DNA from 4 places in the Listeria sp. MAN/IMW/UF555 genome. Region 4 is predicted to be linked to each of the others. Evidence: riboswitches for the same ligand, from Rfam matches in the RefSeq annotation. Region 4 holds a riboswitch; each other region holds the start of a gene.
The links. Region 4 has a riboswitch for S-adenosylmethionine ahead of AC4PG8_RS05270 (O-acetylhomoserine aminocarboxypropyltransferase/cysteine synthase family protein). Riboswitches for the same ligand answer to the same signal wherever they lie in the genome.

Region 1: another riboswitch for S-adenosylmethionine. It lies ahead of metE (5-methyltetrahydropteroyltriglutamate--homocysteine S-methyltransferase); the one in region 4 lies ahead of AC4PG8_RS05270 (O-acetylhomoserine aminocarboxypropyltransferase/cysteine synthase family protein).
Region 2: another riboswitch for S-adenosylmethionine. It lies ahead of AC4PG8_RS06835 (MetQ/NlpA family ABC transporter substrate-binding protein); the one in region 4 lies ahead of AC4PG8_RS05270 (O-acetylhomoserine aminocarboxypropyltransferase/cysteine synthase family protein).
Region 3: another riboswitch for S-adenosylmethionine. It lies ahead of AC4PG8_RS12385 (methionine ABC transporter ATP-binding protein); the one in region 4 lies ahead of AC4PG8_RS05270 (O-acetylhomoserine aminocarboxypropyltransferase/cysteine synthase family protein).

The regions. Positions count from the first base shown of each region.
Region 1 covers NZ_JBZWZS010000001.1:808-8,124, forward strand. Annotated here, with positions in the region: gene AC4PG8_RS00040 (MFS transporter) at 1-1,115, shown strand, start outside; SAM riboswitch class I at 1,210-1,316, shown strand; gene metE (5-methyltetrahydropteroyltriglutamate--homocysteine S-methyltransferase) at 1,423-3,720, shown strand; gene AC4PG8_RS00050 (aminotransferase class I/II-fold pyridoxal phosphate-dependent enzyme) at 3,742-4,866, shown strand; gene metC (cystathionine beta-lyase) at 4,859-6,031, shown strand; gene AC4PG8_RS00060 (bifunctional homocysteine S-methyltransferase/methylenetetrahydrofolate reductase) at 6,028-7,317, shown strand, end outside.
Region 2 covers NZ_JBZWZS010000001.1:1,366,604-1,373,920, forward strand. Annotated here, with positions in the region: gene yycF (response regulator YycF) at 1-219, opposite strand, end outside; gene AC4PG8_RS06830 (pyridoxal phosphate-dependent aminotransferase) at 431-1,612, opposite strand; SAM riboswitch class I at 1,765-1,884, shown strand; gene AC4PG8_RS06835 (MetQ/NlpA family ABC transporter substrate-binding protein) at 1,995-2,816, shown strand; gene AC4PG8_RS06840 (methionine ABC transporter ATP-binding protein) at 2,831-3,847, shown strand; gene AC4PG8_RS06845 (methionine ABC transporter permease) at 3,844-4,506, shown strand; gene AC4PG8_RS06850 (carbon-nitrogen family hydrolase) at 4,597-5,376, shown strand; gene AC4PG8_RS06855 (Crp/Fnr family transcriptional regulator) at 5,526-6,197, shown strand; gene AC4PG8_RS06860 (ABC transporter) at 6,262-7,044, opposite strand; gene AC4PG8_RS06865 (ATP-binding cassette domain-containing protein) at 7,049-7,317, opposite strand, start outside.
Region 3 covers NZ_JBZWZS010000004.1:44,646-51,962, reverse strand. Annotated here, with positions in the region: gene rodA (rod shape-determining protein RodA) at 1-674, shown strand, start outside; gene AC4PG8_RS12420 (arsenate reductase family protein) at 829-1,182, shown strand; gene gcvH (glycine cleavage system protein GcvH) at 1,222-1,599, shown strand; gene AC4PG8_RS12410 (thioredoxin family protein) at 1,660-1,968, shown strand; gene AC4PG8_RS12405 (cation diffusion facilitator family transporter) at 2,161-3,036, shown strand; gene cesR (response regulator CesR) at 3,112-3,807, shown strand; gene cesK (histidine kinase CesK) at 3,797-4,939, shown strand; gene AC4PG8_RS12390 (hypothetical protein) at 5,018-5,206, shown strand; SAM riboswitch class I at 5,315-5,433, shown strand; gene AC4PG8_RS12385 (methionine ABC transporter ATP-binding protein) at 5,523-6,545, shown strand; gene AC4PG8_RS12380 (methionine ABC transporter permease) at 6,542-7,216, shown strand; gene AC4PG8_RS12375 (MetQ/NlpA family ABC transporter substrate-binding protein) at 7,281-7,317, shown strand, end outside.
Region 4 covers NZ_JBZWZS010000001.1:1,037,187-1,044,503, forward strand. Annotated here, with positions in the region: gene AC4PG8_RS05240 (DUF4097 family beta strand repeat-containing protein) at 1-63, opposite strand, end outside; gene AC4PG8_RS05245 (DUF1700 domain-containing protein) at 56-646, opposite strand; gene AC4PG8_RS05250 (PadR family transcriptional regulator) at 639-971, opposite strand; gene AC4PG8_RS05255 (biotin transporter BioY) at 1,164-1,712, shown strand; gene AC4PG8_RS05260 (Crp/Fnr family transcriptional regulator) at 1,788-2,489, shown strand; gene AC4PG8_RS05265 (HdeD family acid-resistance protein) at 2,579-3,106, opposite strand; SAM riboswitch class I at 3,345-3,445, shown strand; gene AC4PG8_RS05270 (O-acetylhomoserine aminocarboxypropyltransferase/cysteine synthase family protein) at 3,554-4,831, shown strand; gene metX (homoserine O-acetyltransferase MetX) at 4,848-5,954, shown strand; gene AC4PG8_RS05280 (formate/nitrite transporter family protein) at 5,994-6,794, opposite strand; gene AC4PG8_RS05285 (DUF1269 domain-containing protein) at 7,018-7,317, opposite strand, start outside.

The DNA of each region.
Region 1 (7,317 bases), 1.0 Mb from region 4:
CTATATCTGGATTATCTCAAGGTGTTTTACTGCCACTTATTGCGATAATTTTAGAAGAAAAAGGGGTAAGTGCTGGAATAAATGGGTTTCATGCAACAGGAATTTACTTAGGTGTTTTACTGATTTCTCCATTTATTGAGGCACCTTTACATAAATATGGTTACAAGCCTATAATATTAGTTGGCGGAGGGCTTGTTGCGATTGCAATATTTGCTTTTCCTATTTGGTTTAATTTATATTTTTGGTTTATATTGCGATTGCTTATTGGTATTGGGGATCATATGTTGCATTTTTCATCGCAGACATGGATTGGAGCAATGAGTGATCCTAGTAAGCGTGGTCGGAATATGGCTATTTATGGTTTGTTTTTCTCTGTAGGATTTGCGATTGGGCCGCAATTGGTGAATTTGGCAAAAGTAAATGCAAACTTGCCTTTCTTTTTGTCAGGTATTTTAGTATTGATTGCTTGGAGCCTTGTTTGGTTTATTCGAAATGATTTCGTGGGAGAAAAGGCTGTTATTCGGAAAATTTCTTTTTGGGGAAGTATAAAACGCTTTTCGGGCGTATTTAAGATGGCTTGGGTTGCGATGATTCCACCGTTTTTGTATGGGATTCTTGAAACCGGACTTAATGCGACATTTCCGGTTGTAGGGTTGCGAGATGGGCTTGATACAATGATGATTGCGATGATTATTTCTTCTTTTTCAGTTGGGACGATTATTTTTCAAGTGCCGATTGGGATTATTAGTGATAAATTTGGTCGGGGTAAAATGTTACCGCTTTTGACTGGAGCAGGGGCTGTGGTTTTTGTATTAACAGCGTTTGTTAAGATACCTATTTTCTTTGTGATATTTTTCTTTATTTTGGGGATATTGCTAGGCTCGCTTTATTCACTAGGGTTATCTTATATGACTGATTTGACGCCGCTTGAACTACTTCCGGCTGGAAATATTTTGGTAGGAATGTTCTTTAGTTTAGGGAGTATTATTGGTCCGAGTGCAACGGGGATGATGATAGGGATTTTTGGAAATCAAATATTTTATTTTGTGGTCGCTGGAATCCTTTTGCTAGGCTGTTTATTATTAGCTTTGGGAGGACGGAAGGAAGCACATTGAAAGAAAATAAAAATTTAATGATTGACAGTTTTTAGTTGCAAGTGGTATGATGATTTCAATCCAATTTAAGTGATTAAAAAAACTAAATAAATTACTCTTATTATGAGTGGTAGAGGGACTGGCCCGTTGAAACCCAGCAACCTTTCAATTCGTTGAAAAGGTGCTAAATCCTGCGAAGTGTGATGCTTCGAGAGATAAGAGAGACTTAAAAAGTTTCACTGTATTTGTGTATCGAAACTTCCAAACCTCTCTAGTTCTCTAGGGAGGTTTTTTATTGGCAAAAAATTGAGAGGATAAGGTGATAGGTATGGTAAAGGCGATTAGTTCAAACTTGGGGTATCCAAGACTTGGGGAGAAACGTGAATGGAAACGTGCGCTAGAAAAGTTTTGGAATGGTGCGATTTCAGAAGAGGAATTATTGGCGGAAACAAAAGCTCTAAGATTACATGCGCTAAAGAAACAACAAGATAAAGGAATTGATTTGATTCCAGTTGGTGACTTTAGTTTTTATGATCAAGTGCTAGATACGAGCGTTACATTTGGGATTATTCCAAAACGCTTTCAACATGATGGTGGAAAGGTTTCGCTAAATACATATTTTGATATTGCGCGTGGTAAGAGTGACGCGGTTGCTTCTGAAATGACTAAATGGTTCAATACTAACTATCACTACATCGTGCCAGAACTTGCTGAAGCTGATCCTAAAGTATTAGATAACCGGGCGCTTTACTACTACGAGGAAGCGAAAAATGAGCTTGGGATTGAAGGGAAGCCAGTCCTTGTTGGTCCGGTTACTTATTTAAAACTTGGAAAAGGTAGCGATACAGAAAGCTTTGAAATATTATTAGATAAATTTATTCCAGCGTATATTGAAATTTTGAAAGAGCTTGAAACTGCTGGTGCTACCTGGGTTCAAATTGACGAACCTTATCTTGCAACTAGTTTTGATAAAAAAGAAATTGCTTTATTTGAAAAAGTATACAAAGCGTTTCATGATGCTGTACCAAACTTGAAAATAGAATTACAAACTTATTTTGAAAGTTTGGATTATTATGAAGAGGTTGTTAATTTGCCAGTTGCGGCGGTTGGAATTGATTTTGTTCATGATCACGGCGATTCGATTAAAGCGTTGAAAGCTCACGGATTTCCGCAAAATAAATATTTAGCGGCTGGGGTGATTGATGGTCGAAATGTTTGGCGCAGTGATTTGGATGCGAAATTGGCACTCCTTACTGACATCGCTCATTATGTGGCGGAGGATAAATTGATTGTCCAACCATCCAATTCATTATTACATGTACCAGTAACAAAACTAAGCGAACCTGATTTAGATGAAGTGATTCTAGGCGGCTTATCATTTGCTGATCAAAAATTAGATGAAATTGCTATATTAACGAAAGCTTTAACAGAAGGTGCGGAAAGTGTGGCTGCTGAGCTAAATGAAGCTCGTGAGGCTGTAAAAGCACTTAATGAATCAAGCCATCGAAATAATTTAGAAGTTCAAGCGGCGATTGCTAATTTGGAAAATGTTCGGGTTGACCGAGAATTACCATTTGCAGAACGAATCAAATTACAACATGAATGGCTCAAATTACCACTGTTTCCAACAACGACTATCGGAAGTTTTCCACAGTCACCAGAAGTTCGGAAAACACGTGCAGATTGGTTAAAAGGAAATATCACCGATGCAGAATATAATGCATTTATTGAAAAAGAAACTGCTCGCTGGATTAAAATTCAAGAGGATTTAGATATCGATGTGTTAGTTCACGGTGAATTTGAACGTACTGACATGGTGGAATATTTTGGACAAAAATTAGCTGGCTTCCAAGCAACTAAATTTGGCTGGGTACAATCTTATGGTTCGAGAGCGGTTCGTCCACCACTTATCTACGGGGATGTTGCTTTTACGGAGGAAATTACAGTGAAAGAAAGCGTCTATGCCCAGTCGTTAACGAAGCGCCCAGTGAAGGGGATGCTAACGGCGCCAGTAACAATCATCAATTGGAGTTTTGTCCGTGATGATGTGCCGGAAAGTGTTGTTGCGAATCAAGTTGGCCTCGCGCTTCGTAAAGAGGTAGAAGCACTAGAACGTAATGGCATTAAAGTTATCCAAGTGGACGAGCCAGCTTTACGTGAAGGTTTACCATTGAAACAAGCGAGATGGCAAAAATATTTAGATGATGCGGTATATTCATTTAAATTAACAACTGCTTCGGTTCAAAATGATACGCAAATTCATACTCATATGTGTTACTCGGATTTTGATGACATTATTGATACAATCAGTGCTTTGGATGCCGATGTGATTTCGATTGAAACCTCAAGAAGTCATGGGGAAATTATTTCGACATTTGAAGAAGTGACTTATGATAAAGAAATTGGACTGGGTGTTTATGATATTCATAGTCCACGAGTTCCAACTGTTTCAGAAATTCAAGATAATATCCGCCGTGCGTTACGTGCAATTGATGCAAAACAATTTTGGATTAACCCGGATTGTGGGTTGAAAACGCGTAAAGAGCCTGAAACAATTGCAGCACTTCAAGATATGATTAAAGCGACTAAAGAAGTTCGTGCAGAATATCAAGTATTAGAGAAATAAAGGAATGGAGGAGAGGTAATTATGGCAAAGCTGAAACAAGAGACGATAGCAGCGCAAATTGGAAATAGAAAGTGTGAAAGAACGGGTGCTGTCAATATGCCAGTCTACTTCTCTACAGCTTACCAGCATGCCGATCTTGGGGTATCAACGGGATATGATTATACTAGAACTGGAAATCCAACGCGAGATGCTTTACAAGAAGCACTTGCGGAACTAGAGAATGGCACGCATGCATTTGCGACGAGTTCTGGGATGAGTGCGATTCAATTAGTCTTTCAGCTATTTAAAACGGGTGAACATATTATAAGTTCGCAGGATTTGTACGGTGGGACTTTTAGATATTTTGAACAGTTTGGAGCGCAATATCAGATTGGTTTTTCTTATTGGGACGGGGCGAACGTGAATGATTTGGAAAAATTGGTTCGCCCGGAAACAAAAGCGATTTTCATCGAAACGCCGACTAATCCATTGATGCAAGAAACAGACATTGCTAGTGTGTCTCGGTGGGCACATGCGAATGATTTACTTGTTATTGTAGATAACACTTTTTATACACCTGTTTTGCAGCAACCATTAACTTTAGGCGCAGATATTGTTATTCATAGTGCGACGAAGTATCTTGGTGGACATAACGATGTGCTGGCAGGCGCGGTTATTGTTAAAGAGGAATGGCTTGGAAAATTCTTTTTTGATCAGCTAAATGCAACGGGTACTGTGTTATCGCCATTTGATAGTTGGCTTTTGATTCGTGGTCTGAAGACGCTTGTTTTACGAGTGAGACAGCATCAAGCAAATGCGGAGAAAATCGCTGCGTTTTTGGAGGAGCATGAGTTAGTGGAGGAAGTGCGTTATCCGGGCCGCGGGGGAATGATTAGTTTCTTTATTAAGGATGCAGCGCTCGTATCGCCACTTTTAAAAGAGCTTGAGTTGTTTACTTTTGCGGAAAGTTTAGGTGGGGTAGAGAGTTTGATTACTTATCCAACAACGCAAACTCATGCCGATATTCCAGTGGAACTTAGAAATTCTTATGGACTCACAGATAAATTATTACGAATTTCGGTTGGAATTGAAGCTAGTGAAGATTTAATTGCTGATTTATCTAAAGCACTTGATACGGTTTTGAAAGGGGTGACCGCTCGTGGCTAAGGATTATGGGCAAGATACAGCTGTAATTAAAGCTAGTTTAGGAATCGATAAAGAAACAGGTGCACTTAATACGCCCATTCATTTATCGTCTACATTTCATCAACATGATTTTGATAATTACCATACTTATGATTATGCAAGAAGTGGCAATCCAACTCGGGAAAAAGTGGAGCAAGCGATTGCGGAATTAGAAGGTGGCACGAATGGTTTTGCTTTTGCAAGTGGTATGGCTGCTGTTTCTGCGGCACTTTTCACACTATCTAAAGGGGATCATTTTATTATTTCAAAAGATGTGTATGGTGGAACTTTTCGTTTGGTTGAGCAAGTGTTGCCGAGGTTTGGGATTACGCATACTTTTGTTGATACGACAAACATTGATGAAGTTGCGAAGGCGTTTCAAGCGAATACTAAGTTGGTTTACTTGGAAACACCATCCAATCCGCTATTACATGTGACGGACATTCGGACTGTTTCTAAACTTGCGAGAGCGAATGGCTGCCATACGTTTGTTGACAATACATTTTTAACACCGCTTATTCAAAAACCGTTAGAGCTTGGGGCAGATTTGGTTATCCACAGTGCGACGAAATTTCTTGGCGGTCATAGTGATATTTTGGCGGGGCTTATTGTTACTAATAACCCGGATTTGGCTGAAGCTATTTACTTTTTGCAAAATTCAACTGGTGGGGTTCTTGGGGTACAAGATTCTTGGTTGCTGCTTCGTGGACTTAAAACGCTATCTGTTCGGATGAAAGCTGGGACGGAAACTGCGGAAAAAATTGCTTTGTTTTTAAATGCGGAACCAGATGTAGTTGCAGTGCATTATCCTGGCTTACCATCCCATGCAGGCTATGAAATTCAAGTAGAACAAGCGACGAGTGGTGGAGCTGTTTTGTCTTTTGATCTTGGTAGCGAAGAAGCTGTGCGCGAGCTCGTGAATCATTTGGAGTTACCGGTATTTTCCGTGAGTTTAGGTGCGGTTGAGAGTATTTTATCTTACCCTGCTAAAATGTCTCATGCTGCTGTTCCGGAAGAGGAGCGTTTGGCGCAAGGAATTACTCCAGGATTATTACGTTTTTCAGCGGGGCTGGAGGATGCAGATGATTTGATTGCTGATTTAAAACAAGCACTTTCGTTCATTAAGAAAGGAAGTGTCGCGAAATGAATTTAAGAAAAGATTTAAGTGAAAAAGTTTTAATTGCAGATGGTGCGATGGGCACTTTGCTTTATTCCTACGGAGTGGACCGTTCGTTTGAAGAGCTGAATTTATCTCATCCGGAAGATATTGTAGCGATTCATAAGGCTTATATTGGTGCTGGTGCGGATATTATTCAAACTAATACTTACGGAGCCAATTATATTAAACTCGCTCGATATGGTCTTGAGGATGAAGTGAAGCGAATTAACCAAGCAGCCATTCGCTTAGCAAAGGAAGCGGCGAGAGGGACCGGGACGTATATCTTTGGCACGATTGGCGGGATAAATGGTGCTGTGGATGCAAGACTTCCGGCGGCTCCTCTGGAAGAAATTAAGCGTAGTTTTCGGGAGCAGCTATACTGTTTTTTGTTAGATGGTGTGGATGCAATTTTGCTTGAGACGTATTATGATTTAGATGAACTTAAAACGGTGTTGAAAATTCTCCGTGAGACGACTGATTTACCTGTCGTGGCAAATGTATCGATGCATGAACCAGGTATCCTTCAAAACGGGAAAAAATTACCAGATGCGCTGGAAGAACTTATTGCGCTCGGTGCAGATGTGGTTGGTATCAATTGCCGACTTGGACCATATCATATGGCGCGTGCTCTTGAAACAGTACCACTTTATGATAAGGCATACTTAGCTGTTTATCCCAATGCGAGCCTGCCAGAAGTGCAAGAAGGGAAAGTCATTTATCAGTCAGATACAGATTATTTTGAGCATTACGGGGAAGTTTTTCGACAAGAAGGTGCGCGAATTATTGGTGGCTGTTGCGGAACGACTCCAGATCATATTCGGGCTTTACGTAAAGGATTAGAGAGCACTAAGCCCGTTTTGGAAAAAGAAGTTCGACCGATTTTGGAGCTTGTTCCTGAAGAAGTCGAGGACGAGGAGTCTGGTGAGCGTTTACTTGATAAGGTGAAGCAACGGTTGACGATTTTAGTAGAACTTGATCCACCTCGGACTTTTGATACATCGAAATTTTTTGAAGGAGCTAAGGCGCTGGATGAGGCTGGAGTTGACGCGATTACGATTTCGGATAATTCACTAGCGACTCCGAGAATTAGTAATATGGCGCTGGCTTCCATTTTGAAACATGAGTATGGTATTAAACCGCTGATTCATTTGACGACGCGGGACCATAATTTAGTTGGGATGCATTCGCATGTGATGGGATTTCATAAGCTCGGTCTCCATGATGTGCTTGCGATTACGGGCGATCCGACTAAAGTAGGTGATTTCCCAGGAGCA
Region 2 (7,317 bases), 330 kb from region 4:
ATACTTCTTACGTACTTCACGACATACCTCAATACCATCACGACCTGGAAGCATAATGTCCAGTAAAATCAAATCTGGCTGAACTTCTTCTACAAGTTCTAACGCTTCATCGCCATCATAGGCGCAATATACATCAAAGCCTTCTTTATTTAGATTAAACTTAACTATATCCGCAATCGGTTTTTCGTCATCTACTACAAGAATTTTCTTTTCTGCCATTTTTTTACAGTCCTCTCATTCCTGGATTTCGCCGGCTTTAACCGGGACAGATACTTTTTATTTAATGCAAAAAAATCTCACTAAATACTTTAAATTCCGGCCTGTCTTCATAAAACAACATGCTAAGAATAGACTTACTAATCAATTATAACACATACAGTTAATTATCTGAATTATTACAAGCTATTTTCTCTTAAAATCACATAATCTCTTAATTTTGTGCCACTTTATCAAATAAATGTAGCTTGGAAATTCGCGCCACTGCCTCTTCTAATCGTTTTTCATCCATTAAAAGTCCTACGCGTACATAACCCTCACCGAAAGTTCCGAAACCACTTCCGTCAGCAACAGCTACACTAACCTCATTTAATAAGTAATCCGCGAATTCACTACTTGTAAACTCTTTTGGAACGGGCATCCATGCAAAAAAAGAGCCCGCTGGAGCAATTGCTTCCCAACCAATTTTATCACAAGCAGCTATAAATGCATTTCTACGGCTTTCATAACGAGCATTTAATTCTTGTACACAAGTTTGATCGCCTGTGAGCGCCTCAATTGCAGCATCTTGAATACCTGGGAATAAACTTACATACATATGATCTTGAATGAGGTTGATTGCTTCGACAACGTCTTTATTCCCAACAGCAAATCCTACGCGCCAGCCAGCCATATTGTATGTTTTCGAAAGCGTATAAAGTTCGATTCCAATCTCTTTTGCTCCTGGAGTTTCTAAAAAGCTAATCGGTTTCTTCCCATCAAAACCAATACCACCATAAGCAAAATCATGTGCAATCGTGATATTGTTTTCTTTAGCAAAAGCAACCGTTTCTTCAAAAAAGTGAGTCGTAGCAACCGCGCCAGTGGGGTTATTTGGATAATTTAAATACATCAACTCCGCTTTTTTCGCAATTTCTTCAGGAATTTTATTAAAATCTGGTAAAAAGTTATTTTCAGCAATAAGTGGCATTGTTTCGAACTGAACTTCTCCTAAAACGGCTCCTGATAAATAATCTGGGTAGCCCGGATCTGGTAAAAGCATTACGTCACCTGGATCCATTAAACACATTGGCAGTTCAACAAGCCCTGTTTTCGTCCCAAATAAAATGGCTACTTCTGTATTTGGATCGATGGTTACATTATATTCACGCGCATAAAAATCAGCCGCGGCTTGTTTAAGTTCCTGTTTTCCACGAAACAACGAATATTTATGATTGATTGGATTTTCTGAAGCTGTTTTCATTGCTTCCACGATATGCTTGGGTGTTGGCTGGTCTGGATTTCCTTGACCTAGATTAATCACGTCATGACCTTCTTCCACTTTCTTTCCCACTTTTTCTACAAGGCTAGAAAAAAATTGATCTGGTAAATTTTGCAAGCGTTTGGAAATTTTCATTTGGCACCCGTCCTTTTCAAGTTTCATTGATTAAAATAGTAAAGTTTTCTGAAGTATTTGTCCAGTATGATTTTTTTTAAACTTAAAAAAGCATTGACAAATTATCTTAAAATGCGTATATTTTTAACTAACAGGTTTTTCTAAAATATTTTCTCTTATCGAGAGCGGCAGAGGGACTGGCCCGATGAAGCCCGGCAACCTAACTTTATTTAAGCGTAAAGTGAAGGTGCTAATTCCAGCAAAATGGTGTATTCCGTTTTGGTAGATGAGAGGAGCTGGATATGTTCGACTTTCCACTTCTCTATTCTAAATAGAGAAGTTTTTTTATTGCTTTCATGAATAAATCTGGATAAATAATCAACATACTAGGGAGGAAAAAAAGATGAGAAAATTAACAAAAGGGTTAGGAATTTTACTTGCATCAAGCCTTATTCTAGGTTTAGCAGCATGTGGAGGCGGAAGTGACGATAAAGCCTTAAGCACAAAAGAAATCACCATTGGAACAACAGCAGGACCTCACCAACAAATCGCTGAAGAAGTTCAAAAATTAGCGAAAAAAGACGGCCTTGAAATCAAAATCAAAACTTTTGATGATTATAATACACCAAATACAGCTTTAAACGACGGTGACCTCGATGCGAATAACTACCAAACAATCCCGTTCTTAGAGCAACAAAAGAAAGATAAAGGCTACAAATTAGACGTTGCTTTTAAAACAGTAGCATTCCCAATGGGTGTTTACTCCAACGATATTAAAGACTTAAAAGATCTTAAAAAAGGCGACAAAATTGCCGTTCCAAACGATCCAAGTAACGAATACCGTGGTTTAAAACTATTTGAAGATGCTGGCATTATTAAATTAAAAGATGGCGTGGAAGAAAAAGCAACAAAAAAAGACATTGCTGAAAACCCACTTGACCTTGAAATCGTTGAACTTGAAGCTTCTCAAATCCCTGCACAATTAGATGAAGTTGCAGCAGCAGCTATCAATACTAACTTCGCAATGGGTGCTGGACTTTCTATTAATAAAGACGCAATTTACCATGAACCAACAAAAGACAATCCATATCCAAACGTATTTGTTATTCGTAGCGAAAACAAAGATGATGAAGTCGTTAAAACATTAGAAAAATACTACCATTCTGATGACGTAAAAGCATTTATTGAAAAAGAATTTAATGGGTCTGTAGTACCTGCATTCTAGGGAGTTGTTTTATTTTGATCGAATTACATCAAGTTTCAAAGTCATTTAATGTAAATGGAAAAACCGTAGAAGCCGTCAAAAATGTTTCTATTACAGTCGAAAAAGGAGAAATTTTCGGTGTCGTTGGTTACAGTGGCGCCGGAAAAAGTACGCTCGTTCGTTGCATCAACTTGCTTGAACGTCCTGATGCCGGCCAAGTTTTAATTGACGGGAAGAATTTGTCTACCCTCTCAAGTAAAGAACTTCGTGTCGCTCGTCGGAAAATTGGTATGATTTTCCAAGGATATAACTTACTTAAAACCGCAACTGTCTATGATAACATTGCCAAACCGTTAAAATTAGAAGGTGTTCCAAAAGACGAAATCGAGATTCGCGTAAATAAATACTTGTCGATTGTTGGCTTAGAGGATAAAAGAAGCAATTATCCAAGTCAGCTTTCTGGCGGTCAAAAACAACGTGTTGCGATTGCTCGTGCTCTTGCGCATGAACCAGAAATTCTTTTAAGCGATGAAGCGACAAGTGCTTTGGATCCTGAAACAACAGAAGCAATTTTGCAGTTGTTACTTAAGATTAACGCTGAGCTTGGCATTACGATTTTCTTAATTACACATGAACTTGATGTCATTCAACGTATTTGTGACCGGGTTGCTGTGATGGAAAATGGACATTTAGTAGAGCAAGGTACCGTTCTTGATATTTTCACCAAAGCAAAACATGCGACAACAAAACGCTTTGTTGGCTCGGAAGCTAGTTTCGACATCCCGCAAGATTTGCTTGAAAAATATATCGCGACCGGAAAATTAGTTTCACTTCATTTTATTGGTGATGAGGCTGATGAACCTGCGCTCGCTCTTGTATCACGCAAATTCGACGTTCTTCCAAGCATTTTAGCTGGTGGAATAGATCATTTGAAAAACGGAACACTTGGAAAACTACTCGTTCATTTAAAAGGGGACGAAGCCGAATATAGTAAAGCTATTGCTTATTTGAAAGAATCTGGAGTCGTTGTTGAGGAGGTCGAGTTACTATGAGTTTGTTTTTTGAAGAATGGGGACCGATACTTTGGCAAGGATTTTTAGAAACTCTTACAATGACTGGGATTACACTTGTAATTTCACTAGCAATTGGGTTGCCACTTGGCGTATTTTTAACATTAACGCGTAAAGGCGGTCAATCAGAAAATCTGGTTGTATATAGTATTTTGAACTGGGTAATTAATATTTTACGTTCGTTACCTTTCATTATTTTATTATTCTTAATGATTCCGGTAACTCGTTTTGTTGTTGGTACTACAATTGGAATTCAAGGTGTGATTATGCCACTTGTTGTATTCACCGCACCTTATATCGCTCGCTTGATGGAGTCTGCCCTACTTGAAGTTGACCGTGGTGTTATTGAAGCCTACCAAGCAATGGGGATTTCAACGCCAAAAATCATTTGGAGCGTAGTTATTCGCGAAGCTCGGTCTGGTATCGTTCTCGGTTTAACGATTGCTACAATTGGTCTTATCGGCGCAACTGCAATGGCTGGACTTGTTGGGGCTGGCGGACTTGGAACGATTGCATATCAATATGGTTTCCAGCGTTTTGAGCCGACTGTCATGTATACAACCATCATTATTTTAATTATCATGGTACAAGCACTACAATCATTCGGAAATTTCTTATCTAGACGTCTTAAAAAAGATTAATTTTACTACTAAGAGCTTGGTGCGTAGTGTTCCGGTATGGACTCGCCACCAAGCTTATGTTATTTTTAAAAGAAAAAGGGAGCGAAGAACATGTGGAAGTTGGCATTATGTCAAACCGATGTAGTTTTTAAATATCCAGATGCAAACTATGCACGGATTGAAAAAGCAATTGTTGAAGCTGCTGAAAATGGGGCCGATATAGCAGTTTTACCAGAAATGTGGAATACAGGTTATGCTTTAAATGAATTAGCTGGGGTTGCTGATTTAAATGGGGAGAGAACAAAAGAATTTTTAGCTGGCCTTTCAGAAAAACACCAAATCGCTATAATTGGCGGCTCGGTTTCTATTTCAGAAGGAAGCAAGTTTTCCAACACGATGTACGCTTTTGATAAATATGGCGGACTACTTTCTTCATATAAAAAGGTCCACTTATTCCAACTTATGAATGAACACTTATACTTAGAACCTGGAAATGATAAAAATCTATTTCGACTAGATGGTATTTCTTGCGCAGGGTTCATTTGTTATGATATTAGATTTCCTGAATGGATTCGCAAACATACTTCAGAAGGCTCAGAAGTTATTTTTGTTTCTGCACAGTGGCCAGCTGAACGCATTAAACAATGGGAACAACTACTTATTGCTCGTGCGATTGAAAACCAAGCTTTTGTTGTTGCTGTCAACCGGGTTGGCGATGATCCAAATAATCATTTTAACGGTCATTCGCTCGTTATTGATCCACTAGGAAATGTTATTGTTCATGGTGGCGAAGAGGAAGGCAATATTTATGCTGAAATCGACTTGAATTTAGTCGCTGAAACTAGAGGGATAATTCCTGTTTTTACCGACCGTCGTCCTGAACTATACTAAAATCAGAATAGCGTTTTTTTACAATTTCTCATTAAATCTTCAAATTTCCACCAATAAAGTGGCAATTTGGTATCATTTATGTGGATTAAATTTTGTTAATTTTGTTATTATGTATTATAGTTAACGAAAGAGTAAAGGAGCTGCTAACAATGGATGCACTATTTAACCACAAAGAATTCATTCGGTTATCTCACGAAGGTAACATCAACTACGAAAAATTAAAAGTTCCAAAAAATACTGAATTAGTTAATACAGCCGATCAAAGAAATAGTCATGTCTATTTAATTATCGACGGATTTGTTTCCATTTCTATGAACCCAGAATCAAACAGTATTTACACGATTCTTGGAAAAGGCTCCTTCGTCAATTACTATAGTCTATTCCAAGGAAATGTAGATGACTTTTTATTTAAAACGATATCGACTTGTACGGTTTATAAATACACGTTTAAAGATTTAGAGTATTTTCTCTCAATGTTTCCTGAGAACTTTGGTTTTCAATTTTTCATTATGCGTGACTTGGCTCGCCATGCTTTCTTCAAAAGCCTTTCATCCGAAACGAGTTCCTCCGATAAGTTAGAGCTTTCTTTTATCAACATCGGAAAACTTCACGGCACTCCATATGAAAAAGACAGTGTCATTTTACCAAAAGAAATGCGCACTAGTGTTATAGCCGCTTACAGTAATCTTTCAAAAAGCAGTTTTTACAAACAATTAGCGCGTTTAAAAGACCAGGGAAAAATATGGAAAAACGATAGAGAATGGGTTCTTAAGAATAAAGAGGTATATGATTATTTAAAAGCAAGAGAAATTGATGTATAAAAACTCCATCTGCGTTATAGATGGAGTTTTTCTTATAAACTCACAAACAACGATCATTTATCTTTTAAAAAGTATCAAAACTACCAACAGTTCTTTCTTTTTTTAACGAATAATTAAAGAATATCAGTCCTACAATAAGCCAAATTGTATTAATAAATAAATTTATGCTTAGGAGACCTAAATCGGCTTTGCCAGAAACATACAGATTGCTCGTAAAATCCACGCCCGAAGTAAATGGTATGATATAAATGATTTTTGGTAGACCCACGATAAATGTATTGGAAAAAATGATTAAGGCGCCAGCAAACAAGTTTACGAAATTCCCTAAACTCTTCTCTTTAACCGCATAACCGCCGAATACCAGACCCATTCCAAACATTCCTATAACAGACGGCAAAAGGATGATGACGGATAAAAAAATGAATGGAACTTGCGACCAACTAATTTTGTCAGCGAAAATGGAAATAAGGACAACTACCACAAGAATGATAATCGTTTCTAAAATACTGATTAAAAGTAACAAAAATGATTGTACAGGATAAGGTAATATACTTTGGACTTTGGGTTCCAGCAGTCCCATCTTGGCATCCGTACTAATCCAGTTGGCCGTACTCGATAATGCCATATCAGAAAATGCCCAAAACATATATCCAATTAATAAAAGAATAGGCCCCTGAATTGCAGAAGCACCATAAAACTTAGTTACTGAACTGCTATCATTTAACATTAATATTGCCAGATATACACCAGTAAACATTATTAATTCCGAAACAAGGTTTTTCTTGTACTTAAAAAGAATAAGAATATTTGCTTTAAGTGTTCCTATACAAGCCCCAAAATAATCCATTATACTAACATCCTTCCCAATAAATCTCACCGTTTTTTTCAAAAATTATTCTCTCTATATTCGGCATATCTAAAAATCTTTTATCATGAGAAATTAATACTATCTTTTTTTCTAGCCTTAATTTAGCCAGAATTTCAATAAATGCATAAAAACTCTCATCATCCAACCCGTTTGTAGGTTCATCCAATAATAATAGCTGACAGTTCGAACATAACGCAGACAAGATAAATACTTTCTTTTTTTGGCCTGTAGATAGCTTTTCTGCTGACATTT
Region 3 (7,317 bases), on a different contig from region 4:
GGACAGCACTTGTATTTATCGCCATTATGTCGGGGATGATTCTTATTTCAGGTATTACTTGGAAAATTATCGTACCGCTTTTTGGCTCGATAGCAGCAATCGGTACTACGCTTATTTGGATGGTTATTTATCATCAGAATTGGCTAACGAGTCTTGGTTTTAAACCATATCAATTTGACCGGATTACGACTTGGATAAATCCGGAAAATGACCCTCAAGGTGGGGGCTATCAAGTACTGCGAGCGATGACGGCAATTGGTTCTGGTCAGATTTCTGGAAACGGGGCGGGATATGATGCCATCGCAATTCCTGAAAATCATAATGACTTTATCTTTACGATTGTAGCTGGAGATTATGGCTTTATAGGAGCGAGTATTTTACTGGCGATTTATTTCTTACTAATTTATCAAATTATTCGGGTGGCGCTTGATGTGGGCGTTCCATTTTATTCATATATCTGTACGGGTGTTGTAATGATGTTAATGTTCCACGTGCTAGAAAATGTTGGCATGAATATTGGTTTATTACCAATCACAGGTATTCCGCTTCCGTTTATTAGTTACGGTGGTAGTGCTCTGCTCGGGAATATGATGGCAGTCGGGCTCGTTCTCGGGATAAGGTTTAACTTTAAGAAATCGATGTTTGAAGTGAAAGAAGAAAATCACGCATCTTAAAAGAAAAATACAGAAGTCGAAGTGGCTTTTGTATTTTTTTGAACTGATATGAATGCGCTTTCAAAATCTCTGTTTTTTTCTAAGGGTTGCTATTTGTACTTTAAGAAAAAATGCACTATGATAGTAATAGAATGCAATCGGAGGGAGAGGCAAAATGATTAATTTTTATTGGTATCCAAAATGTAGCACCTGCAAGAAAGCAAAAGCATGGCTTGAAAATGAGCATGTTAATTTTAACGAAGTAGACATTAAGACTGAAACCCCAACTGCCGAAGAATTACAAAAATGGCATGAGGCTAGCGGGCTTCCAATCCGTCGTTTCTTTAATACAAGTGGTATTAAATACCGCGAACTTGGACTAAAAGATAAGCTTGATACACTTTCACCGGAAGAGGCTTATAATTTGCTTGCTTCAGATGGCATGTTAATCAAACGCCCACTTACAACTAACGGTAAAGAAGTAACGCTTGGTTTCAAAGAAGAAGAATTTGAAGCAACTTGGAAATAGTCAATATAGATAATTGCAAGTAAAAGGAGGAGTTTTGAAATGAGTTTACCAAAAGACTTATTGTACACAGAAGAACATGAATGGGTGAAAGCAGAAGACGGTAGTTATATTATTGGAATTACTGACTTTGCCCAAGATCAATTAGGGGATATTGTATTTGTTGAATTGCCAGAAGTTGGCGATACCGTAACAAAAGGTGATTCAATCGGTAGCATTGAATCCGTTAAAACAGTATCTGATTTTTATGCGCCAGTAACTGGTAAAGTAGTTGCTGTTAATGAAACATTAGAAGATGAGCCAGAACTAATTAATAGCAACCCATATGATACAGGTTGGATTTTAAAACTTACTGAAGTAGAAGAAGCAGATGTAACTGCTCTTTTATCAAGTGATGATTACGAAAAAGGATTAGATTAATTTATTAGAAGCCGGCTTGGGACAACCGAAGCTGGCTTTTTTTGATAGGAGGCGTTTTTTCTGGAAACTTGGGAAAAAGAGACTTTTAGCGAGGCGCAAAACAATGGCGCGGATTTTGTCGTTTTCTTTTTTACACCAATGTGTGGCAGCTGTCAGATAGCAAGCCGCTTAGTAGACGTGGTTTTAGAAGCAGACAGTATTCACAGCAACGTCGCAAAAGTAGACTTGAACTATGTGCCAGATATTGCTCAAAGCTTGGAAATCACGTCAGTCCCGGCATTAGTAAAATTTAAGAACGGTGAGCCAAAAGATTTAACGTATAAATTACATGATGCAACAGCTATTTTTGAATTCCTGTATAGTGAGTGATACAGGGATTTTTTCTGTGTTAATTTTTGCCCGTGCGCAAAAAAGTTTCGTTTCTGATATAGAACTGCATTTAGCTAAAAACATTGCTATAGACACAATTTGGCTACTCGTGGTAAGATAATTCGAGTTGTTAAAATAGTGTTTTATAAAGAGAAATTTTTAGTGAAACATAAACATATCGGAGGCTTTTCTATGAACAATTCTAACCTTACTATTTTATCGGTGTGTAGTAATTTTGTTATCGTCGTACTTAAATTAATTGTCGGCTTTTTCACGGGATCAGTAGCTGTGATTTCAGAAGGAATTCACTCTTCAATGGATTTATTTGCATCAGTCATTACTTTCTTTTCTATTCGAATTTCGAATCAGCCTGCAGACGAGGACCATCCATATGGGCACGGGAAAGCGGAAAATATCGCGGGGACTATTGAAACTTTATTGATTTTTGTAGCGGGTATTTGGATTATTGTTGAATCTGTTAATAAACTTTTAAATCCTCATGAAATTAGATTTCCAGCGCTCGGTATTGCTGTCATGCTTTTTGGGGCGATTGTTAATATTATTGTGTCACGAATTATTAAAAGAGCGGCAATTAAAGCCAATTCAGTGGCAATGAAATCCAATGCGCTACATTTATATACAGATGTTTTCACATCGCTTGGTATTGCGCTTAGTTTATTTTTAGTATACATAACTGGCTGGTTGTGGTTAGACCCAGTTATCGCTATTTTAACGGCATTTTATATTATGTACGAAGCATTTAAGCTTTTAAAAGAATCTTTTCCACCATTAATGGATAAACGTCTTTCAGATAATGAAGAAGAGGCAATTAAAAAGATTATTTTAGCGCATAAAAATAAATTTATTGAGTTTCATGATTTTCGCTCTAGACGAGCAGGAGCGGAAGAATATATTGATTTTCATTTAGTAGTATCTTCCACGATGACAATTGAAAGTGCTCATTCGCTTTGTGATGAAATTGAAGCAGAGATTATGAATTTCTATGCGAAAGCAGAAGTTTTGATTCACTTAGAACCTGAAGAAGAGCGAGTGCTAACTAGAAATTAAAAATCAGCTCTTTCTATTCGATTTGTTTCTAAAGTGTTACAATAGGTAGAAATAAGAATGGAAAGGACAATGAGTATGACAACATCTATTTTGATTGCCGATGATGATAAAGAAATTGTTGATTTAGTAAAATTATATTTACAAAATGAAGGATACACAATTTATCAAGCTTATGATGGTGCGGAAGTATGGCGTTTAGTGCAAGAAAAGCAGCCAACATTAGTGATTTTAGATATAATGATGCCAGAAATGAATGGCCTTGAAGTATGCCGATTAATGCGGAAAAATGGTATTTTAACGCCAATTTTAATGCTTAGTGCAAAGGCAGAAGATAATGATAAAATTATGGGACTATTAACTGGAGCGGATGATTATATGGTCAAACCGTTTAATCCTTTAGAGCTCTCTGTTCGCGTTAAAGCGATTTTAAGACGTATGCAACAAATGAGTCAAGCGGAGCCAGTTAGTCAAGATAAGGTCATTATTGGGCCAATTGTAGTTGATCGCGGGCTTCATGTTGTAACTGTTGGAGAAAAAGAACTTCATTTAACTACTTCAGAATTTGATATTTTATTTTTACTAGCGAGTGAACCAGGTCGTGTTTTCAGTTCAGAATATATTTTTGAGAAAATTTGGCAGGAGAAAGCACTCGGAGCGAGTAAAACGGTCATGGTCCATATTAGCAACTTGCGTGATAAATTGAGAGATGCTATGGGCGGAGAAAATGTGATTAAGACAATATGGGGAGTAGGGTACAAAATTGAAATCTAGACTGGAAGTGTTGTTTACGAAAATTAGCCATGTGATGAATGTTTGGCAGGCGACTTTTTTTGCAATAGTGTCTTGGGTTTTTGCTTTGATTACTGTCCAAACTATTTATTTGTGGAGTATTTCTATTCGTGATGATTCTTTGTTTTTACGTGAAGTGACGCAATCTATGGTTCAACTTTTTGGGCCGAATAAATATACTCGGATAATGCAGTCGTTTTGGATGTTATCGCTGAAGTTTTTAATTATCTTTTTGATTGCTTGTTTATTCTTTGCATTCTTTTATCGATTGATGCGTCAGCGGATATTAAAAAAACAACTACGAACGATTAATTTTGCTTTAAATGATGGAAAGCCGGTTGATACAGAAAGTTTTGTCCCGGAAATTCAAGAACTTGAGCGAAACATTGAAAATATGCGTGAACGACAAAATAAATTAATGAAAAAGGAAGAACAGGCGCAGCAAGCTAGGAATGACTTGATTACGAATGTCTCACATGATTTGCGGACGCCTTTAACGTCGATTTTAGGATATTTAAGTTATATTCATGAGGATCGTTATCGTGATGAGATTGAGCTGCGTTATTATACGGAACTTGTTTACGGAAAAGCGCGTCATCTGCATAAACTGATTGATGATTTATTCTCTTATACTAGGCTTGATAGTGTTGATTACCAATTGAAAAAAGACGAACTAGACATCATTGAATTACTCAGACAATTAGTAGCAGAATATGACGGACGAGCTGCAGAACGAAATATGCAGATAATCGAACATTTTGATGCCAATAAACTCATCATTGGTGGCGATGGTAACCAAATTATGCGTTTGTTTGAGAATTTATTTTCCAATGCGCTTAGATACGGAGAAGGAAATAAACAAATTGATGTAAGCGCGAAAAAAGAAGATCATATGGCTGTTGTGCGGGTCACTAATTACGGTGAAGAGATTCCAACCGTTGATTTGCCTTATTTATTTGAACGTTTTTATAAAGTAGATAAAAACCGGACAACAACGGGGACTGGTTTAGGCCTTGCAATTGCTAAGTCTATCGTTGAAAAACACGGCGGAATTGTTACCGCAGAAAGCAAACATCGCAAAACAAGTTTTATCGTCAAATTGCCGCTCATTTAATCTTTAAAAATTCTTAAATGTTTCTTTCCTTGTGATTTATGTTCTTTCAGTAGAATATAAATCACGGAGGAGAGAAAAATGAAAAAACATATTGTTTTAATTGTTGTTGCTTGTATCACAGTCATTGCGGTATTTATGTACATAATTCAAGTCAATAGTAGCGAACTTAAATATCAAAATAGAGCTCAGATTAAAATAGCCTCTCAGTTAGCTAGCCAGGAACATTCGGGAGAAAATAATATTATTAGTGAAGTAAATTACAAATAGATGCGTATAAATAAAAAAGTTATTGACAAAGTGTGACGGAAAAGGTAATATGAAAAAACAAGAAACGTCACTATAGTCACAAATGAAGTGATATAATAATATGTAGAAATCTTATCCAGAGTGGTGGAGGGAAATGCCCTGTGAAACCCAGCAACCTAAACAATAATTCATTATGTGTTTAAGGTGCTAAGTCATGCAGAACAACGATTTGTTCTGAAAGATGAGAAGGAAGTTAGCCCATTTGAAAAAATGCTGCCTTTCTGCTCATTAGCAGGAAGGCTTTTTTGTATATCAGAATGTAGAAAAGGTGATAGAGATGATTACGTTACAGAACGTCGTAAAAGAATATACGTCCAGAAATAACAAAGTTCTCGCAGTCGACCATGTCGATTTAGAAATTGAACAAGGTGAGATTTTCGGAGTAGTTGGTTATTCAGGGGCTGGTAAAAGTACACTAATCCGAATGTTCAATGGATTAGAACTACCAACTGAAGGATCTGTTGAAGTAGATAACCTACTAATTAGCCAAATTCGTGGTAGTAAATTAAGAAAAGCGCGCCAACAAATCGGAATGATATTTCAACATTTTAATTTATTATGGTCAAGAACTGTTGCAGAAAATATCGCGTTTCCATTAGAAATTGCTGGTGTTCGCGGTGAGAAAAGACGTTTTCGGGTCAATGAACTAATCCGACTCGTTGGCTTAGAAGGAAAAGAAAACGCCTATCCAGCTGAACTAAGTGGTGGGCAAAAACAGCGCGTAGGTATTGCAAGAGCGCTCGCGAATAATCCTAAAGTATTGCTTTGTGATGAAGCTACATCCGCACTAGATCCACAAACAACCGATGAAGTTTTAGAATTACTGCTAGACATAAATAAACGCCTCAACCTAACTATCATCGTTATCACCCACGAAATGCACGTTATCCGTAAAATCTGTAATCGCGTGGCAGTCATGGAAAACGGGAAAGTTGCTGAACTCGGTGACGTACTAGACGTTTTCCGCCATCCTAAAGAAAAAGTAACGCAGCGCTTCGTCCGCCAAGTAACTGATTCAGACGAAACGGAAGAACTAATCCATCTATTACTCGATAATTACGCAGAAGGTAAAATCGTTAAACTACTCTTCATGAGTGAAAATGCAACTCAACCAGTTATCTCTCAAGTAGCAAAAGAAAATGATGTCTTGCTAAATGTCCTTCATGGGAACTTAACTCAAACGCAAAACGGCGCATACGGAACATTGTATGTCCAAGTTCTAGGCACAGAAGAAGCGATAGAAGCCAGTCTAACACAGCTACGTCAACTTAAAGTAGAAACGGAAGTGTTAGAACGATGACGAAATTACAAGAGTTATTTCCAAATGTTGATTTTCAAATGATGTGGGTTGCCACACAAGAAACGCTATATATGACACTTACTTCATTATTTGCAGTTTTTTTACTAGGAATCGTGCTAGGATTATTACTATTTTTAACCAATAATAAAAAACATGCCGGAGCGCGCATTTTATACTGGATCACAGCAATCCTTGTTAATGTGTTCCGTTCCATTCCTTTTATTATTTTAATCGTGTTACTTTTACCGATGACAAAATCGTTAGTCGGAACCGTAATTGGACCGAAAGCAGCACTTCCAGCTTTAATTATCTCAGCAGCTCCGTTCTATGGTCGGATGGTAGAAATTGCTTTTCGCGAAGTAGACAAAGGCGTTATTGAAGCCGCTAAATCCATGGGCGCGAATATGTTTACTATTATTGGTAAAGTGCTCATCCCAGAAGCCTTACCAGCGATTATTTCTGGTATTACAGTGACAGCAATTTCACTTGTTGGATTCACAGCGATGGCCGGCGTCATTGGTGCAGGTGGGCTTGGAAATACAGCTTATCTTGAAGGATTCCAACGTGGACAACCTGATGTAACGGTACTTGCGACAATTATTATTTTAATCATCGTCTTTATTTTCCAATTTATCGGCGACTTCCTAACAAAACGAACCGATAAACGCTAATCAATGTATATGAAGAAATTTATATAAAAAAACGCGGAATCCCCGCAAAAAAGGAGAGAATTTCATGAAAAAGGTTCTTGGTTTAATTTTCACATTAAGTT
Region 4 (7,317 bases):
TCCGATAATAAATAGCACCAAACCGGCGAAAAATAATTTCTTACTTAAATGATGTTTACGCATTTTTTCCGCCTCCTTTGACCGCATATTTGTGCCACTGGATAATAGCCATAGTAGCTTTACTTGTAAACTTAGTAAGTGCATTTGCTACAAACAGCAGCATAAGACCCAGTCCTACAAGCCCAATGGAAATAAACATTTGATAAAATTCAAAATCAGCGCCAAATAATAGTTCTACGCCAAGTATTACCGGTGAAAGTAAGAACCCACCAACTGTTGCCCAAAGTGAAATAACGAGTGACCATAGCGAAACCATAATCGGAATAATAAGACAGATGTCTAGGAAAAATAAACCTATTCCAATTAAAACTTGTTTACTCACAGATCTATTTTCATTTTGATTTTTTCGAGGTACATAATAATAATCTGCTTCTACCTGTTCTTCGCGAATATCTCTTTCACTTAAAATATCTGCCGCAATTTCTTCCGGTTTTCCAAGATCAAAGACGATTTGTTCTTCGCTTTTCCCAGCTTCCACACCATTTCTAAAATGCTCTTGATAGTCTGATAATAGTTCTCTCCGCTCTTTTGGATCCAGCAATTCTAGGCGCTGGTTTAATTCGTTTAGAAAATCTTGTTTATTCATTTACTGCTTCCCCCTCTGTTAAAAGCTTAGCAACACTATCTGTAAAATTGTTCCATTCAGAGATAAGCTCATTCAAGTAAATTTCTCCTTTTACCGTCAGCTGATAATATTTTCTTGATGGACCTTCATTTGATTCTACTAAATAAGTGGAGCAATACTCTTCTTTAACTAATCTTCTAAGTACCGGATAAATAGCTCCCTCTGCAACCTCAATATATTTAGAAACTTGATTTGCTAATTCATAACCATAACAATCTTTCTTTTGAATTAAAAACAAACAGCATAGTTCTAACACACCTTTTTTGAATTGCGGGTTAACCTCCATGCTAACTCCTCCATTCTGCTAAATTACCACTAGTAATAAGTAACCACTACTATATATTGTTCACTACCACTATAGTTTATCATACACTAGTGTTCATTGCAAGGTACTGATTAGAAAAAATAGTATTGTTTTTTTATTTAATAAATGTTAACCTAATTTAGTATTAAGTTTACATTAAGGAGAGATACGTTTATGCGTGATCAGAAATTGAAATTTTTAGTCGTAGATGCTTTATTCGCAGTCATCATTGCTTTACTCGCACAAGTTGCTATTCCACTTGGCCCTATTCCACTTACTGGGCAAACATTTGCAATTGGTTTAGCAGCAACAATTCTTGGAGCTCGTCACGGTACCATATCTGTTTTAGTTTATATCGTGCTTGGAGCAGTTGGTATTCCGGTTTTTCAAGGGATGACAGCAGGAATTGGGATTCTTTTTGGGCCAACTGGCGGATTTATTGTCGGATTTATTTTTAATGCACTACTTACAGGTTGGTTGCTCGAAAAAACAAAATTCACTGTTCCTTATGCAATCGTTGCTAATATTCTAGGAGCCATCGTTACGTTAATTTTCGGTGTTTTATGGCTTAAAGTTAGCACAGGTCTTGACTGGCCGACTGCATTTTTGACTGGGATGGTACCATTTATTATTCCTGGTATTATTAAAGCGGTGTTCGCTGCTTTATTAGGTATTCTCATTCGTGATCGTCTAATTAAAGCAAAATTACTTAGAGCATCATAAGTCCCATTAATACACATTTCGACTCATCTCCTATATAATGATAATGATTAACACTGAGAAAAGGGGACTCGGTATATGTCATTACTGAATGAGGAAAATAATTTTTACAACGTAGATTTACTCGACTTGTTAAAAGATTCAAATGAAGCGGTTCTTCCATATAAGAGAATTCGTTTTAGACGCAACCAAAAAATCTTAACAGAAGGCGCGGAAACAACTTACTTTTATATTATTGAAGACGGGGTCGTTTCGATGAGTAAAAATACGTGTAAAGAAGATAGTATTATTAGCTTCTTAGGTAAACAAGATTCTATCGGTCCGCTTACATTACTTGGAGGAGCCAAATCACCTGCAAACTATACGTCTATTAGTGAAGTTAGTGTTTATCAATTTGAACGTAAATATGTTTTGAATAAACTCTTAAGCTCACCAGATGTATTTTGGCAAATGAATGCACTTATGCAAAGTATGGTTACACCTATGTTAGAACGGGAAGGTTACGTTAATTTACCTTCTAGCGAGAAAGTTTTAGCGGGATTAATTGCTTGTGGGGAGAGATTTGGAAGAATCGAGTCGGATGGTTCTTGTTTGATTCCCTATTATTTCACCCAAAAAATCTTGGGAAATTATCTAAATTTAGCTCGAGCTTACGTTGCAACTAACCTGCGAAAGCTAGAAGAAGATGGAATTATTGCGCTTTCGCCAAAACCTTGGCGTGTTAATAATTTCGAGATTCATAAGCAAAAACTAAAAGAAAATCACGAACCTTACATATGAGTGTAAAATGAATACTTTTTTTCTAATAGTATTTCGTAAAAATATGCATAATGAAAAGAAGCTATCTTAGTTAGATAGCTTCTTTTTTATTAACTATTTTTACCAATAAAGAAGAATGTCGCGATTGCGCCGATACCTTGAACGATGAAGAATGTTGCTACAACAATTATTGCTCCAATCACAGAAACAATTGGATTAAACAGAGCGATAAATCCTACAACGATACCAATAAGACCAATGGTTAAAATCCAACCCCAACCTTGTATATTGTTTTGCTTGGCTGTAAATGCACCAACAGTACGCATGATACCAGCGAATAATACCCACATGCTAAAAAGTAATACAATTATTTCTGGTCCAGCAAATTCATTAAATAATAACAAGAAACCTAGTAAGATGGATAAAATCCCGTCAGCTAGTACCCAACCAGAAACATTTTGTGATTTTCTGTCTGAAAAGTAAGAGAATGTGTGGAAAATACCAGAAATCAGTAATAAGAAACTAAGCATAAAAGCTGATGTTAATAATGAAATAGCCGGATGGAATAAGAACCAAATTCCAAGTACAATCATCGCAATCCCTGCTAATAAAACAAGAATACGTGTAAATGTCTTCATTTTTATTTCAACTCCCCTTTATTTGTGCTAATCTAACCCCACTTTTAATGAAATATAATTAGTCTTAACTATAATAGCCTAAAAAATGGATTTTAAAACCTTTTTAAAATGAAATATTAGTCTAAAAAACAGCTTTGTCACAAAAATTCCACACACAAGTGCTATTTTTGGACTTTTTAAATACTTAGTTGACAATTTGTTTCATCCAGCGTAATATATAACTTAATTTAATAGTATTTTCTTATCACGAAAGGTGGAGGGACTGGCCCTTTGAAGCCTTAGCAACCGGAATTTATTTTCACGGTGCTAATTCCAGCAGTATATTCTGAAAGATAAGTCGGAAATCCAAGTTTAGGAAACTCTATCCTCTCTGGCGGCTTATATACTGCTAGGGAGGTTTTTTGATGGAAATTACTGATAAATACATATTAAAGAGGAGTGGATTTTATGAGTAATGAGTATAAATTCGAAACAATTCAAGTACACGGCGGACATACACCGGACGGAGATACGCATTCTAGAGCTGTGCCAATTTATCAAACAACATCGTATACATTTGATAGCCCAGAACATGCCGCAGCCTTATTTGGTTTACAGGAAACCGGAAATATTTATACACGAATTATGAATCCTACTACAGCTGTTTTAGAAGAACGGTTAACTTTACTTGAAGGTGGCATTGGCGCTGTTGCAACGGCTTCAGGCATGGCCGCTATTACTTACTCGATTTTAAATATTGCTGGTTCCGGAGATCATATCGTCGCAGCGGCAACACTTTATGGTGGCACACACACTCTTTTCTCGCATACATTTAAAACGTTTGGCATTGATGTTACTTTTGTCGACCCTAACGAACCTGAAAATTTTGAAAAAGCAATTAAAGAAAATACGAAAGCCGTATTCATTGAAACGATTGGGAATCCTGATATTAATATTATTGATATTGAAAAAGTAGCTGAGATAGCGCACGCATCTGATGTCCCGCTAATTGTTGATAATACTTTTGCGACCGCTTATTTAAATCGCCCATTTGATTTTGGCGCAGATATTGTCGTTTACTCGGCAACGAAATTTATCGGTGGTCACGGGGTTGCGATTGGTGGCGCTGTTATTGACTCTGGTAAATTTAACTGGGCAAATGGGAAGTTTCCAAAACTCGTTGTACCTGATGATAGTTATAACGGGCTGTCTTATACAAATGACGTTGGTGCAGCGGCCTATATTACCAAGCTCCGTGTCTCGCTCCTTCGTGACACTGGTGCCGCACTTTCCCCGTTCAACGCCTTCTTGCTCATTTTAGGGCTAGAAACATTATCTTTACGACTTGAGCAACACGTGAAAAATGCGAAACAAGTAGCGAATTTCTTAAATGACCATCCAAAAGTTGCTTGGGTTAATTATCCTGGCTTAAAAGACAACAAATACCACGATTTAGCCCAAAAATATTTACCAAAAGGACCTGGTTCCATTTTCACTTTTGGCGTTAAGGGTGGTTACGCGGCTGGGAAAAAGGTTATCGAATCTGTGGAGTTATTCTCACATCTAGCAAATGTGGGTGATGCCAAGTCGCTTATAATCCACCCAGCATCAACGACTCATCAACAACTAAGCGAAGAACAACAATTAACAGCTGGCGTTAAACCAGAATCCATCCGTCTTTCTATCGGAATCGAAAATGCGGATGATATTATTCAAGATTTAACGAAAGCACTAGAGCAAATTTAGGAGGAAGTGAAGAGAAGTGACCTTACAGCAAAAAGAACTATTTCAAAAAAGTCCTCTTCTACTTGAAAACGGGGAAACATTAAGTCCGGTTTTAGTTGGCTATGAAACGTATGGGACACTTTCTGCCTCACGCGATAATTGTATTTTGTTAGAACATGCGCTCACTGGGACGGCACATGCGGCGAAACATTTTGAAGATGACGCCCCTGGTTGGTGGGATGATTATATTGGTCCGGGGAAAACGATTGATACAGACAAATATTTCCTTGTTTGTACGAATGTATTTGGTGGTTGTAGTGGAACGACTGGCCCCTCCTCGATTAATCCAAAAACAGGCGAGCCTTTCCGGTTACAATTTCCCGGATTTTCAATTAAAGATATTATTAAAGTGCAGCGTGAACTTTTGGAGCAACTTGGGGTTACGAGGATTGTTTCGGTGATTGGTGGATCGATGGGTGGAATGCAAGCCACTGAATGGGCGATTGATTATGCCGATATAACAGATAGCATTATCAACATCGCCTCCCCGCTTGCTGCCGGACCTGATGCGATTGGCTATAACTTAATTATGCGGATGGCGATTCTGAATGATCCCGACTTTAATGGCGGCAACTATATTGGTCAACCTGAGGGCGGCCTTGCTACTGCAAGAATGGTTGGAATGATGACTTACCGGACGAGCGAACTTTTCTCCAAGCGGTTTGAACGTTTCACTGTCGCCGAGTCTTCTCCGGCCGCTTTCTCAAAAGAGCATTTTCAAATTGAATCGTATTTACAATATCAAGGGGATACTTTTGTCGAGCGGTTTGACGCGAATAGTTATCTATATTTAACAAAGGCGATTGATTTATTTGACGTTACGGCTCCCGCGAAAGATGATTTACCCGCTTTTTCAAAAATTAAAATTCCGTATTTGCTGATTGGCATTACGACCGATCAGCTTTTCCGAATTCACGATTTGCGCCGTGGTTATGAGCTTTTAAAAGAATGGGATGTGCCGGTTACTTATCATGAAGTGGCCTCTGAATACGGTCATGACGCTTTTCTAGTTGAAAAGGAAGTACCGAAGTTCGAGCCGCTCATCCGATCATTTTTAAGTAATTTACCTGTAAAAAGCATATAAAAAAAGTTACCTCGGAAAATTTCTGAGGTAACTTTTTTATTAGTCTTTATAAATTGATTTCGTTCGGTTAAGCCACGCATAACCTAGTCCGATAACAAGGCCACCACCTACAAAATTCCCAAGTAAAGCAAGGACTAAATTGACGGTCACATTGCCCGCTGTCATTGCAGCAAGTGTTCCACCAGAAGCGAAAAATGCTAATGAGAATGATGAGAAGTTGGCGATAACGTGCTCGAATCCTAAGAATGCAAAGATGAAAATAATGAAAATCATCGCAATGACTTTACCAGCATCATCTTTCATTCGAAGTGTACAAAGCACGGCCGTATTTACAACAATATTGGCGAAAATACCTTCTACAAAAATTTGTAATGGCGCTTTTTCAAGTTTACCGCTAACGGCAGTAAATAAGAAATGATCAGCAGGTAAATTATGGAAAACAGATGTCAGAGAAACTAAGTACCCTGCAAGAATTCCACCCAATAAATTACAAACAATACATAAAATCAAAATTTGTAATGCTTTTCCAGGTTTAACAATTTTTTGATAAACACCTGTTGTCATATACATCATGTTAGAAGTACCCAGCTCAGCATTCATATAAATAATCATAACGAGCGACCAACTAAACATAAATGCATAGGTGATTTTACCAAGTCCGGGTGCAAAATGATCGACTTTATCACCAATCATAACAGCGACCGCAGTCCCTAGTGTTAAGAATAAACATGCTAACATCGCGCGCACGATATAACGAAGAATACTATTATTTACTAAATCAATTTTTTTGCGCGTACTATAATCAATTTTCTGCATTAATGGACTACTTTCAACATCCAAATTATTTCATCTCCAAACAAAAAATTTTCTTGTGAAATTCACAACTTGTTTATTGTAGCATGTTTTTAATTTGATGCAAATAGTTTTCAGAAAATAAAAATGAGTTAAGCGTTACCATCTTGAAAAAAGTTTCTATCTGACTGTTTTATGTTGTTTATTTCCCCATTTTATCCTTATTAAAACAAAAAAAGAGAACAGATTTCTCTGTCCTCATTTAACTGATTTATTTTCCAAACCAATGTTTTTTAGCAGAATCTTTTGCTTTTCCTTCTGTTTCTTGAGCGCTTTTAATTTCTTCGGCCACAATTGCTTCATCCATGCGTTGTACACGACCATGTAACTCATCCATTACAACATCGTTTACATTAGCTAATTCTTGCTCTGTCGCAATTAAGATAACGCCTGTCGAACCTTCTGGAATTGTTTTTAACGTTCTTTCAAATACGGATAGAGCGTTTTTCACTTCGCCAGCATCTTGCATGGAACCAACGATTGCTCCAACCATCCAACCAATCAAAATACC